3 regions of the Bradyrhizobium genosp. A genome follow, and region 1 is predicted to be linked to each of the others. Evidence: predicted binding sites of a transcription regulator. Region 1 holds the regulator's gene; each other region holds the start of a gene.
What was found. Region 1 encodes PhoB, which activates phosphate uptake and scavenging genes when phosphate is short. Its sites were predicted from a motif close to TGTCATNNANCTGTCAT; they were not measured.
Positions count from the first base shown of each region.

Region 2: the regulator PhoB is predicted to act here: its motif matches at 1,673-1,689, upstream of ACP2YP_RS27145 (UDP-2,3-diacylglucosamine diphosphatase).
Region 3: the regulator PhoB is predicted to act here: its motif matches at 1,989-2,005, upstream of phnC (phosphonate ABC transporter ATP-binding protein).

Region 1 is NZ_CP188196.1:8,124,225-8,128,862, forward strand. Features, by position in the region: gene ACP2YP_RS38105 (aspartate aminotransferase family protein) at 1-754, opposite strand, end outside; gene ACP2YP_RS38110 (GcrA family cell cycle regulator) at 1,207-1,719, shown strand; gene phoB (phosphate regulon transcriptional regulator PhoB) at 1,955-2,662, opposite strand; gene phoU (phosphate signaling complex protein PhoU) at 2,700-3,416, opposite strand; gene pstB (phosphate ABC transporter ATP-binding protein PstB) at 3,428-4,249, opposite strand; gene pstA (phosphate ABC transporter permease PstA) at 4,246-4,638, opposite strand, start outside.
Region 2 is NZ_CP188196.1:5,791,853-5,796,490, reverse strand. Features, by position in the region: gene thiD (bifunctional hydroxymethylpyrimidine kinase/phosphomethylpyrimidine kinase) at 1-59, shown strand, start outside; gene ACP2YP_RS27160 (DoxX family protein) at 109-429, opposite strand; gene ACP2YP_RS27155 (DUF4267 domain-containing protein) at 431-811, opposite strand; gene ACP2YP_RS27150 (TetR/AcrR family transcriptional regulator) at 932-1,504, shown strand; gene ACP2YP_RS27145 (UDP-2,3-diacylglucosamine diphosphatase) at 1,714-2,526, shown strand; gene ACP2YP_RS27140 (glycosyltransferase family 4 protein) at 2,526-3,584, shown strand; gene ACP2YP_RS27135 (threonine/serine dehydratase) at 3,649-4,632, shown strand.
Region 3 is NZ_CP188196.1:7,921,056-7,925,693, forward strand. Features, by position in the region: gene phnE (phosphonate ABC transporter, permease protein PhnE) at 1-5, opposite strand, end outside; gene phnD (phosphonate ABC transporter substrate-binding protein) at 76-1,005, opposite strand; gene phnC (phosphonate ABC transporter ATP-binding protein) at 1,070-1,879, opposite strand; partial or broken gene ACP2YP_RS37135 (chloramphenicol acetyltransferase) at 2,081-2,293, shown strand; gene ACP2YP_RS37140 (alpha-D-ribose 1-methylphosphonate 5-triphosphate diphosphatase) at 2,290-3,483, shown strand; gene ACP2YP_RS37145 (DUF1045 domain-containing protein) at 3,502-4,200, shown strand; gene ACP2YP_RS37150 (dihydrodipicolinate synthase family protein) at 4,320-4,638, opposite strand, start outside.

The DNA of each region.
Region 1 (4,638 bases):
CCCCGCCGAGCGCCTTCGCCAGTGACATCACGTCAGGCGTGACGCCGGTGCGCCGATGAGCGAAGAGATCGCCGGTGCGGCCCATACCGGTCTGCACCTCGTCGAAGGCGAGCAGCAGGCCCTTCTCGTCGCAGAGCTGGCGCAACGCCCGCAGGAAAGAAGGCGTCGCCGAACGCACGCCACCCTCGCCCTGGATCGGCTCGATCAGGATACCGGCGGTCTGCGGACCGATCGCCTTCTTCACGGCCTCGATGTCGCCATGCGGAATCTGGTCGAAGCCATCCATCGGCGGACCAAAGCCTTCGAGATATTTTGCAGATCCCGTCGCAGCCAGCGTTGCCAGCGTGCGGCCGTGGAAAGCGCCTTCGAAGGTGATGATGCGGTAGCGCTCCGGATGACCCTTGGAGAAGTGATGATGGCGGACCAGCTTGATCACACCCTCCAGCGCTTCGGCGCCGGAATTGCAGAAGAATACGAAGTCGGCAAAACTCTCGTTGCAGAGCCGGTTCGCGAGCTTCTCGCCGTCCGGACTCTGGAACAGGTTCGACATGTGCCAGAGCTTGGTCGCCTGCTCCTGCAGCGCCTTGACCAGCGCGGGATGGGCATGGCCGAGCGCGTTCACCGCCACGCCCGACGTGAAATCGAGATAGCGATCGCCATTGGTTGCGATCAACCAGACGCCTTCACCACGCTCAAAACCAATGTCGGCCCTGGCGAAAACGGGGAGCAAATGCGGTGCTGCGCTGTTAGCCATGATGATCTCTTTGGATGTTTCGGACGGCCTGAACGTGCGTTGCGCAGCGCATCATTGGTCCGGAAAACGAAACGTGCCGCCTTTTAAGGGCGGCACGCACGACTATCTTATGCTTGGCACCACGGGTGTCAATGCCGCCCGGAAAGCCCCACGAAATGCTGATTCCGTAGTCTTGCGGTGCCAGATTTGCGGGGTTTTGGCCACGGAACATGTGGAAGCGAGTCGGCGGACTCTTGCGCGTGAGTCACGCCATATTGTAGCGTTTGGCTTGTCAGATACGACATCTCGTGCAGCGGTTCTGATCCTCTAAGTCCTCATGTACCGGCGTAAACGTTCGGGCGTCTCATTGCGCCCGGCGAGCCTTAAGGGATTCTGACGGCACGGGTTTTTCGAGGCTTAGGCATTCGTCGTGCGGCCCCAGGATGGCAGGCGCCGGCGAAGGAAAGGGTGCAATGACGGTTTTGACCTGGTCGGATGATCGCGTCGAGCAACTGAAAAAGCTCTGGGAGGCCGGACTTTCGGCCAGCCAGATCGCGGCAGAGCTCGGTAATGTCACCCGCAATGCCGTGATCGGCAAGGTGCACAGGCTTGGCCTCTCCGGCCGCGCCAAGAGTCCGTCTTCGGCAGCTCCGCGGCCGCGCAAGGCGCGCCCAGCGCAGCACATGATGCGGGTGAGCAGGCCTATGGCACGCGGCAATACCGCGCTGGCGCAGGCCTTCGAGGTCGAGGTCGAGGCCGAGCCGGTCACCTACGACAACGTGGTGCCGATGAGCCAGCGGCTGTCGCTGCTCGAATTGAACGAGGCGACCTGCCACTGGCCGGTCGGCGATCCCTCGAGCCCGGATTTCTTCTTCTGCGGCGGCAAGGCGCTCTCCGGGCTGCCCTATTGCGCCCAGCACTCGCGGGTGGCGTATCAGCCGGCAGCGGATCGCCGGCGTGCGCCGGCGAAGCCGAGCCCGCGCTGAGGTTCAGCGCGCGACGAGTCAACAAAGTTTGGTGTCGTCCCGGCCTAGTGCGCAATTGCGCACGGGGGCCGGGACCCATTCTCCGAGAACGCAATTTCTGCGCTAAGGGGTCACTCCAAGTCCCGCCCACCACGTCCACCTGTGGCTATGGGTCCCGGCCCCCCGCGCGCAATTGCGCAACTAGGCCGGGACGACATTGGAGTCTGTGGCCGCAGCTCAAATCAAACTGCCAGCCCTACGTCTGCTCGGCCTTTGCAAAGCGATCATCGAGCGCATACCCCGCGCCGCGGACGGTGCGGATCGGGTCCTGCTCGCGACCGAGATTGAGCAGCTTGCGCAGGCGACCGATATGCACGTCGACGGTGCGCTCGTCGATATAGATGTCGCGGCCCCAGACGCTATCGAGCAGCTGCTCGCGCGAGAACACGCGGCCGGGGTGCTCCAGGAAGAACTCCAGCAGGCGATATTCTGTCGGGCCGAGATCGATCGGCCGGCCGGAGCGCGCCACGCGGCGCTTTTCGCGGTCGAGCTCGATGTCGCCGAAAGCCAACACGGTAGCGAGCCGCTCGGGGCTTGCGCGCCGGAGCAGACCTTTCACGCGCGCCAGGAGCTCAGGCACCGAGAACGGCTTGACGATGTAATCGTCGGCGCCAGTCGCAAGGCCCCGCACCCGCTCGCTCTCCTCGCCGCGCGCGGTGAGCATGATGATCGGCAGCTGCTTGGTGTCGGACCGCGCACGAAGCCGCCGGCACAGCTCGATGCCTGATAGTCCCGGCAGCATCCAGTCGAGCACGATCAGATCGGGGATGTGCTCCTTGAGGCGGGTGTCGGCGTCGTCGCCGCGCATCACCGTCTCGACGTCATAGCCGTCGCCTTCGAGGTTGTAGCGAAGCAGCTCGGTCAGAGCTTCCTCGTCTTCAACCACCATAATGCGTGCGCCCATGGTGTCGTGGCTCCTTGCGTGTTCAGGTATCGTGAAATCAGGTGTTCGGGACCGGCGCGGCGAACGTCGTCATGTCGCCCTTCGGTCGCTTGTCGGTGATGGCCTGGCCTTCGATCATGTAGAACACGGTCTCGGCAATGTTGGTGGCGTGGTCGCCGATCCGCTCGATGTTCTTGGCGCAGAACATCAGATGGATGCAGAACGAGATGTTGCGCGGATCCTCCATCATATAGGTGAGGAGCTCGCGGAACAGCGAGGTGCAGATGGCGTCGACTTCCTCGTCGCCCTTCCACACCGCCATCGCCGCCGGCAGGTCATGCGCCGCATAGGCGTCCAGCACCGACTTGACCTGCTGCTGCACGAGGTCGGTCATGTGCTCGAGGCCGCGGAACAGTTTCAGCGGATGGAAATCCGTCTCCAGCGCCGCGACGCGCTTGCCCATGTTCTTGGCGAGGTCGCCGATGCGCTCGAGATCGGTCGCGACCCGCATGGCGCCGACGATTTCGCGCAAGTCCACCGCCATCGGCTGGCGGCGGGCGATGGTGAGCACGGCGTGCTCCTCAATCTTCTTCTGGAGGGCGTCGATGTCGGCGTCGGTGGCGACGACGCGCTGGCCGAGCGCGACGTCGCGGCGGATCAGCGCGTCGACGGAATCGACGATCATGCGCTCGGCGAGGCCGCCCATTTCCGCCACCGACCGGGTGAGCTCCTGGAGGTCGGTGTCGAAGGCCTTTGCGGTATGTTCAGAACCCATATCCAGTCTCCTCAGCCGAACCGGCCGGTAATGTAATCCTGCGTGCGTCGGTCGGTCGGCGACGTGAAGATCTTGCTGGTGTCGTCGAACTCGATCAGCTCGCCGAGATACATGAAGGCGGTCTTGTCGGAGACGCGGGCCGCCTGCTGCATGTTGTGGGTCACGATCGCGATCGTGTAGTTCTCGGACAGCTCCTGGATCAGCTCCTCGACCTTCGCAGTCGAGATCGGATCGAGCGCCGAGCAGGGCTCGTCGAACAGGATCACCTCGGGCCGCACCGCGACGGTGCGGGCGATGCAGAGGCGCTGCTGCTGGCCGCCGGAAAGCGACAGGCCGGAAGCGTTGAGCTTGTCCTTGACCTCGTTCCACAGCGCGCCGCCGCGCAGCGCCTTCTCGACGCGGTCGTCCATCTCCGACTTCGAGATCTTCTCATAGAGACGGATGCCGAAGGCGATATTCTCGTAGATCGTCATCGGGAACGGCGTCGGCTTCTGGAACACCATGCCGACGCGGGCGCGCAGCAAATTGAGGTCGAGCTTGGGGTCGAGGATGTTGGTCTGGTCGAGCATCAGCTGACCGGTGACGCGCTGACCCGGATAGAGGTCGTACATCCGGTTGAAGATGCGCAGCAGGGTCGACTTGCCGCAGCCCGACGGGCCGATGAACGCCGTGACGCGGTTGGCGCCGAGCACCAGATTGATGTTCTTCAGCGCGTGGTGCTCGCCGTAATAGAAGTTGAGGTTGCGCACCGTCACCTTGGCGGGCGCTTCCGGCAGCATGGGCGCCTGCGGCAGACCACCGGCAGCGCTCATCGATACGGAAAGATCACTCATTTTGCGGTCCTCTCGGCGCCAAGAATGCGAGCGCCAATGTTCAGGGCAAGCACGGTCAGGGTAATCAGCAGCGCGCCGCTCCAGGCGAGCTGCTTCCAGTAGACGTAGGGGCTCTGGACGAAGTTGTTGATGGTGACCGGCAAGTTCGCCATCGTCTTGTTCAGGCTGAGGCTGAAGAACTGGTTCGACAGCGCGGTGAAGAGCAGCGGCGCGGTTTCGCCGGCGACGCGGGCGGTAGCGAGCAGCACGCCGGTGATGAGACCGGAGCGCGCGGCACGGTAGGCGATGCGCTTGATCACCAGCGAGCGCGGCAGGCCGAGCGCAGAAGCCGCCTCGCGCAGCGCGTTCGGCACCAGCAGCAGCATGTCCTCGGTCGTGCGCAGCACCAC
Region 2 (4,638 bases), 2.3 Mb from region 1:
AACGCTTCAGTGTCGGACACGGCCACGGGCCGATCCATCATTTCCACAAGTTTTACTGAGGCTGGCCGCGAAACGGCGGCCGTGAGATCGGATTGGCAATATCGGCCCTCAAGGCAGGGTTCCTGCGAGAGCCATCAAGGTGGCAAAGACACCAAGCGGTACAAGGTGCGAAAATTCGCGATGGCGCAGAACGGTCAAAACCGCGGCCGAAATGATTGCCGCGGCTAGCGTCAGGCCAACAATGCGACTGGCAGGGAGCGCAATCAGAACGGCACACACCATCTCCAGTCCGCCGGTAAGGGTGCTCCACCAACGCGGGCAACCCCATCGAATGAAGCTGCTCTGCGTCGCGGGAGTGCCGATCGCGTTATAGAGGCCTGCGCCAAAGAGTCCGGCAATGAGCAGATAGACCGAAACAGCATGGATCATCTCAGGGCAAATCCATCATCATGGGGATGGCTGCCCAAACCATGACTGCCGCCGTGAGGCCGTGAATGCCGAAAGCGCTTCTTGCCGAGCCTTTGGCGGCAAGCACGAGCAGCATGTCGCCGACGGGGATGATGGCTTCAACGAGCAGGATGATGCCGACCCCGCGGCGGACACCCCACGCCATGAATGCCAGTACGGTCAATCCCGACGCGATGTCACGAACGCCCTTGAGGCGAAGCCACCAAACGGTGTTGGCGCCATATTCAGGGAGTGGCAGGCCGAAACTGCGTGTCGCAGTCGTCGGGCTCACGACATATTGGGTACCGATCGCGATAATCGCGAGGGCCACGAGCAGTGCCGTTCCAAGCGGAAGCCAATGCATCACAGTCGATTTTCCTAGCTTGAGTAAAATAATCTAGCATTGCTATATTATATATTCTAGCGTTGTTAGATCGTCAAGCGTCGATAATAAGGACCGACTATCTGCCCGGGAGATCGAAGGTTGGGTATCGCTGAGCGGAAAGACAGGCAGCGGGCTGATCGCGAACGCCGCATCATCGCGGCAGCACGCGTGATCGCGGAGCGCGAGGGATGGAACGCCGTTACGATCCGTCGCCTTGCCGACGAGATCGAACACAGTCAGCCGGTCCTCTATTCGCATTTCGAAAACAGGGATGCGATCGTTACGGCGGTTGCACTCGAGGGTTTCCGAGAGATCACGGCAGATCTTCGGGAAGCGGCAAGTGGATCGACCGGACGAAACGCCATCAAGAATGTCGCGACGGCCTATCTCGCCTTTGCACTCCGCAATCCCGCGCTCTATGAGGCCATGTTCATTCTTCCGACGGATTTGCGCTTCGCTGAAGCTGGGACCAGACCGGAACTACGGGCCGGCTTCGACGCCCTTGCGGCAGTCGTTACGCCGTTTTGCACCGACGTGGGTGCTGCGACCGAGGTTTTCTGGGCAGCCCTGCATGGACTCGCTGAACTCGAACGTTCGGGCCGAATTAGGCTCAGCGCACGTACCGAACGCATCGCATTCATTGTTCGGGCGATCGTCGTTTCCGGAAAATAGCTCGCCTGCTCGCGGATCGCGTCCCGTCTGATATGTGTCGCGCTCCGGCCCGGACTTTTGCGGACAACCCTTGCTCAACCATGTCGCCTGATTGTCGCATGGGGCTGATATTCGCGGAGAGGGCGAGGCAAGGTCTGATTCTTATCTGAGGTGCCTCAAAGGTTCAATCGTCATCCCCCTGTCACGGGATATTGTTACAGGCATGTCGCATGGGAAGTTACGATGTGAGTGACGAAAGCCCTGAAAGGCGCTTTCGCACGTTGTTCATCTCCGACGTTCATCTCGGAGCCCGCGGCTCGCAAGCCGATCTTTTGCTGGACTTTCTGCGCTACCATGACGCCGACACGATCTATCTCGTCGGCGACATCGTCGATGGCTGGGCGCTGAAATCGAGCTGGCACTGGCCGCAATCGCATAACGATCTGGTCCAGAAGCTGCTGCGCAAGGCGCGCAAGGGCGCCAAGATCATCTACGTGCCGGGCAATCACGACGAGTTCCTGCGCAACTATTACGGCACTCATTTCGGCGGCATCGACGTCGTCGAGAACACCGTCCACACCGGCGTGGACGGCAAGCGCTACCTCGTCATCCACGGCGATATCTTCGATCTCGTGGTGCAGAACGCGCGCTGGCTCGCCCATCTCGGCGACAAGGCCTACGACTTCGCGATCCAGATGAATCGCTTCGTCAACTTCTTCCGCCGCATGTTCGGCGTACCGTATTGGTCGCTGTCGCAATGGGCCAAGCAGAAGGTCAAGAACGCCGTGAACTATATCGGTGCGTTCGAGCAGGCGCTCTCGGCCGAGGCACGGCGTCATGACGCCGACGGCGTGATCTGCGGCCACATCCACTACGCCGTGATCCGTGACGAGAACGGCATCCGCTACATGAATTGCGGCGACTGGGTCGAGAGCTGCACCGCGCTCGTCGAGCACGATGACGGCCATTTCGAGATCATCACCTGGGCGGACCATTTGCAGAGGCCGGCGCAAGTCCCGCAGGTGGCAGCAAGAGCTGCTTGATGCGCATCCTGGTCGCGACCGACGCCTGGCACCCGCAAGTCAATGGTGTGGTTCGGACGCTGACCAAGCTCGCTGACGCCGCCAAGGGGCTTAGTGTCGAAGGTTTTGGTGTCGAGTTCACGTTCCTGACACCGCAATCGTTCCGTACCTTTGCGATGCCGAGCTATCGCGACGTGCGGCTCGCCATGCCGCGCCCGGCGCGAATCGCGAAGCTGATCGAGGAAGCGCGGCCCGACAGCATCCATATCGCGACGGAAGGGCCGATCGGCCTGATGGTCCGCCGCTATTGCCGGCAGCGCAAGCTGCCGTTCACGACCAGCTTCCACACCCGCTTTCCCGAATATGTCCGCGCCCGCGTGCCGGTTCCGGGCTCGCTGATCTGGCGGGCGCTGCGCCAATTCCACAGCCCGAGCCGCGCTGTGATGGCGGCTACGCCTGCGCTAGCCCGGGAGCTCGGCGAGCGCGGTTTCGACAATGTCGTGCTGTGGCCGCGCGGCGTCGACACCGATTTGTTCCATCCTCGCGCCGTCGACCTCTGCCTGCCGGCCCCGGTGTTCCTTTCGGTCGGCCGCGTCGCGGTGGAGAAGAATCTCGAGGCGTTCCTCGACATCGATCTGCCCGGCACCAAGGTGATCGTCGGCGACGGCCCGGCGCGCAACGCGCTGGAAGAGGCCTATCCCGACGCGATTTTTCTGGGCGAAAAGCACGGCGAGGAGCTGGCCGACATCTACGCGGCAGCCGACGTCTTCGTGTTTCCGAGCAAGACCGACACGTTCGGCCTGGTCCTGCTCGAGGCGCTGGCGAGCGGCCTGCCGGTCGCGGCCTTCCCGGTGAAGGGTCCCCGCGACGTCATCGGCGACGCGCCGGTCGGCGTGCTGGATCATGATTTGCGCAACGCCTGCTTCGCGGCGCTTGATATCTCCAGGCAGGCTTGCGTCAAATTCGCCTCCAATTACACTTGGGAAGCCTCGGCGAGGGCTTTTGTGGACAGCATCCGCGCGGTCGATGCGGTGCTGCCCGGCCGGACCGGTGCGGAACAGCCACGCTTCGTCGCCTAAGTGAGTGAAAACCTCGCGCGGAGGTGTCTTGCCCGCGCCTCATCCGGCGCGATAACATCCCCCCATGTCCGAACAGCCCCTTCCGATCGGCCCCGCCGATATCGATGCCGCAGCGCGCGTGCTTGCGCCCTTCGCCGTCCGCACCCCGCTGTTGTCGTTTCCGGTGCTCAACGAGCGCGTCGGCGCAAAAGTCTTCCTGAAGCCGGAGATGCTCCAACGTACCGGCTCCTTCAAGTTCCGCGGCGCCTTCAACAAGGTGTTCTCGATCCCGCAGGACAAGCGCGCCGGCGGCGTCGTCGCGTTCTCCTCCGGCAACCACGCCCAAGGCGTGGCGGCGGCGGCCAAGATTCTCGACATGCAGGCGACCATCGTGATGCCGGCGGACGCGCCGCTGTCGAAGCGCGAGCGCACCAAATCCTATGGCGCCGAGGTCGTGCTCTACGATCGCGACCGCGACGACCGCGAGGCGATCTCGCGCGGCATCGCCGAGAAGCGCGGTGCGACGCTGGTCAGGCCCTATGACGATCCCTTCGTGATCGCAGGCCAGGGCACCGCCGGCCGCGAGATCGCGGAGGACATGGCAACGCTCGGCCTCTCACCCGACATCGTGGTGGCGCCGGCCTCCGGCGGCGGCCTGATCGCGGGCGTCGCGACCGCGGTGAAGGCGCGCTATCCGCTGGCCGAGATCGTGGTGGCCGAGCCCGAGGCGTTCGACGATCACGGCCTGTCGCTGACCGCCGGCCATCGCGAGCCGCATGCACCGGCGGGCCGCACCATCTGCGACGCGCTGATGGCCCTGATCCCCGGCGAGATGACCTTTGCGATCAACAGCAAGCTTTTGGCGCGCGGCGTGACCGCATCGGACAAAGAAGTCGGCGCGGCCGTCGCCTTTGCCTATCGCGAGCTGAAGCTCGTGGTCGAGCCCGGCGGCGCGGTGGGCCTTGCCGCGCTGCTTGCGGGACGTCTCGACGTCGCCGGCAAGAACGTGGTCATCGTGCTCTCCGGCGGCAACGTCGATGCGGATCTGTTCGCCGAGCTGGTGGCCTGATCATTT
Region 3 (4,638 bases), 200 kb from region 1:
GTCATGTCTTCGATAGTCCATCAAGAAAAAGAGCCGGGTCCAGCGACCCGGCTCCAGTACGTCGTCCTGACGAGGTCAGGTCGCCTTCTTGCGCAGAGCGTCGACGAACTTTATCAGCTCGATGGTCTTGTTGTAGTCGTCGTTGGCGATCGGCTCCCACGGCTTGTTCTTGCCGTCGGAGAGCTTCTTGAACGCCTCGGGGTCTTTCTGCGCCGCATCGAGGAAGGCCTTCTTGATCGCGGCCTTCATGTCGTCGGGCAGATCGCTGAGATAGGCGTAGGGCGAATTGATGATGAGGTCGGACTTCACGATGATCCGGAAGTCTTCCTTCTTCATCACGGTGCCGTCGGTCGACTTCACCATGCCCTTGTTGAGCATGCGGGTCAGGTTGGAATCGTCGTCGGCGTTCCACCAGTTGGCGGCGACGTCGACGGTGCCCTGGGCCAGCGCCAGCACAGCATTCTCGTGGCTGCCGGTGAAGACCACCTTGGAGAAGTAGGCGTCGGGATCGATGCCCATTGCGTTCAGCTTGAAGCGGGGCATGTTGTTGCCCGAGGTCGAGTTCGGATCGACAAGCCCGAGGTTCTTGCCCTTGAGGTCTTCGATCTTCTGGTACGGTGACTTCGCCAGTACGTAGAACACCGAGTAGTAGCCCTTCGAGCCGTCGGCATTGACGTCGATGACGAACGCGTCGGTCTTGACGCCGGTCAGGCGGGCGCGCGCGAACGAGGCCGGGCCGTAATAGCCGATGTGGATGTTGCCGGCGCGCTGGCCCTCGATGACAGCCGCGTAGTCGTTGGCGACACGCAGTGTCACCTTCACGCCGAGCTCCTTCGACAGATAATTGATGAAGGGACCATAACGCTCGGTGACGCCCGAGCCGTTCTCGGCCGGGATCACGGCGAAGGTGATCTCCGGATACTTCGACTTCCAGTCTTCGGCGGAAGCGGATCCGGCGAAGGTGAGCGCGGCGGCGCCTGCGAGAATTAATCTGCGAGTGATCATGATACCCTCTTCATCGGTTGGGGTCTGTGGACGCAAAAACTGGCAATCGAGGATGCGGCGCGGCTCAAGCGGCCGCGGCGGTACCGAGTGCCGGAACACCCTCGGGTGCCGGCGCAGGCGTGCCGCCCATGACGTCGGCGGCTTCGAGATCGTAGAGCTCACGTGCGACAAGGTCGGTCAGCGCGGACGGCGCGCCGTCGAACACCACGCGGCCCTGCGCCATGCCGATCAGGCGGTCGCAATAGCTGCGCGCCAGGTCGAGCGAATGAAGATTGCAGAGCACGGTGATGCCAAAATGCTTGTTGATGCGCAGAAGCGCATCCATGACGATCTTGGTGTTGCGCGGATCGAGCGATGCGATCGGCTCGTCGGCGAGGATAATGTCGGGCTGCTGCACCAGCGCCCTGGCAATCGCGACGCGCTGCTGCTGGCCGCCGGAGAGCTGGTCGGCGCGCTGGGCGGCGAGCGAGGCAATGTCGAACTGTTCCAGCGCCGACATCGCCAGCGCCTTGTCGTGTTCGGGCCAGGTCTGCGTGAGCGAGCGCCAGGCCGGCATCGTGGCCAGACGTCCCATCAACACGTTGGTCAGCACGTCGAGCCGGCCGACCAGGTTGAACTGCTGGAAGATCATCGCAGATCGCGCCCGCCACTGCCGCAGCTCTTTGCCGCGCAGCGCCGTAACGTCGAGGCCGTCGAACATGATGCGGCCCTGCGTCGGCGTCACCAGGCGGTTGATGGTTCGCAGCAGGGTCGACTTGCCGGCGCCGGAGCGCCCGATCACACCGACGAAGCCGCCGGGGGAGATTTGAAACGAAGCGTCGTCCACCGCGGCTTTTGCGCCGAAGCGGCACGTCAGACCTTCCACCACCAGCATGCAGGGCTCCAGAGTAGCTGGAGGCCACCGCTAGCGCCGGCACTTGACACTTGTGTGACATGCACATCGCAGTGCGGCGATCCTACACACCCCACCCCCGTCATCGTGCTGTCATGACATTGTCATCAAGCCACTCGATGACGAGCGCCCGCCCCCGAAATTCTAGGATGCAGCATGGCCAAGGTGCCTTCGGTCCAACCGACCATCGTCGCCGGCAATCCGGCGCGCATCGTGCGGCGGCGGTTCTCGGAAGAGGTTGCCGGACGGCTCGCCAGGCTGGCATGGTGGGACTGGGATCACGACAAATTGCGTGCGGCACTGCCCGATTTCCGCAAGCTCGCAATTGAAGATTTCCTGACGGCATACGAAGCAGGGGCACATTCCTCTGCCAGCAAACGAAGCGCGGTCGCGTGACAGACATTTTCATCGAAGGTGGCCGGGCCCTGATCGGCTCCGAGCTCGCCGAAACCTCCCTTGCAGTATCGGGAACCGACATCGCGCAGATCGATGCGTCTCGCGGCCGCGCGCGGCTGGCGATCGATGCGCGCAACCTGCTGGTACTGCCGGGCATCGTCGATCTGCACGGCGATGCCTTCGAGCGACAGATGATGCCGCGCGCCGGCGTCGATTTCCCGATCGACGTCGCGCTTGCCGACACCGATCGCCAGGTCATCGGCAACGGCATCACCACGGTGTTCCACGCCACGACCTGGTCGTGGGAGCCGGGCCTGCGCAGCGGCGACAATGCAAGGCGCCTGCTCGAGGCGATCGAGCGGCAGCGTCCGCACTTCGCCGCCGACACCCGCTTTCACCTGCGGCACGAGACCTACAATCTCGATGCCGAGGCCGAGATCGGCCAATGGCTCGCCGAGGGGCGCGTCGACCTGTTCGCCTTCAACGACCACATGGACGGCGTCGTCGCCGACATCTCCAATCCGCGCAAGCGCAACCGCATGGTGGAGCGCACCGGACTGTCGAGCGAGGCGTTCGACAAGCTCGTCGCGCATATTGTCTCGCGCGCCGCCGATGTTCCGGCTTCGATCACCCGGCTCGCCGCGGCGGCTCGTGCGGCCGAGGTGCGGATGCTGTCGCATGACGATGCCACCCCGGCGATGCGCCAGGGCTTTCGTGCCCTGGGCGTGAGGCTCGCCGAGTTCCCGATCAACGAGGAGACGGCACGCGAAGCCGCAGATCATGGCGACGCCATCGTCTACGGCGCGCCGAACGTCGTGCGCGGCGGCAGCCACACCGGCTGGACCAGGGCCTCGGACATGATCGCGAAGGGGCTCTGCTCGGTGCTGGCATCCGACTATTACTATCCGGCGCCGCTGCTCGCCGCCTTCCGCCTTGCCGCAGACGGCGTGCTGCCGCTGACGGAGGCCTGGAAGCTGATCTCGTTAGCACCGGCGCAAGCGACAGGCCTCACCGATCGCGGCACGCTCGCCGCAGGCCATCGCGCCGACATCCTGCTGGTCGACGACAGCACGCCGCAGCGGCCGCGGCTGGTCGCAGTGATCGCCGCCGGCAAGCTCGCGCATCTCACCGATGCGACGCGGCTGCTCGGCACTGCGGTGATGCCGCGCGAGACTGTCGTCGCGGCATAAATTGGTTACGCTCAGGCAATGACAGGTTTTCCCCGCTACGCGATCTATTTTGCCGCCGGCGCCGACCATGCGCTGTCCCGCTTCGGCGCCGGGTTGCTTGGCTATGATGCCTATACGGGCGACGAGATTTCGTTTCCGCAGGACGCCCTGCATGTCGCGCCGGACTGGCGCGACATTACCGCCGATCCCCGCAAATACGGCTTTCACGGCACGCTGAAGGCGCCGATGGCGCTGGCGCCCGGCAGGACCGAGGCCGAGCTCGTAGCGGCCTGCGCGACATTCGCCGAAAAGGCGCGGCCGATGCCGGTGATCCAGCCGGTGGTCGATACCATCAGCGGCTTCATTGCCGTCATCCCGGCCGAGCCAATCGACGCACTCCGGCAACTGGCGGCCGACTGCGCTCGCGATTTCGATTCATTTCGTCGGCCCCTGACGGCGGAAGACCGCGCGCGGCGAAGACCCGAAAAGCTCAGCGAGCGGCAGCGTGAATATCTCGACCTCTGGGGCTATCCTTACGTCATGGAAGAATTCCGCTTCCACATGACGCTGACGGGGCGGCTGGATGCGGAGCGGCGCTGGCCGATTCTGGAGATGCTGCGGGCGAGATTTGCGACGCTAAAGCTCGCTACGCTGGAGATCGATCGCGTCACACTGTTCAGGCAGGATGATGCCAAGGCGCGGTTCCGCATCGTCGGCGAGTGGAAGCTGGCGAGTTAGCCCGGGTCGCACGGCAATCTCCGTCATTGCGAGCGAAGCGAAGCAATCCAGAAATGTCTCTGCGGTGATAGTCTGGATTGCTTCGTCGCAAGAGCTCCTCGCAATGACGGTGGAGAGACCTACTTCCCCCACCGCAACGCCAGCGCGTCGCGCTCCTTGGCCAATTCCAGCAATCCCGCCCGTGTCGCCGGATGCAGCGGCTGCAGCGGATGACGGACCGTGTCTGACTTGATCACACCGCCGGCCTGCATCATCGCCTTGCAGGCGATCAGGCCGCATTGGCGGTTCTCGTAGTTGATCAGCGGCAGCCAGCGTTCATAGGCGGCCTTCGCCTCCTCGCGCTTGCCGGCAAAATAGGGATCGATGATTTGGCGAATGCCGTCGGGATAGCCGCCACCGGTCATGGCGCCGGTCGCGCCCGCATCGAGATCGGCGAGC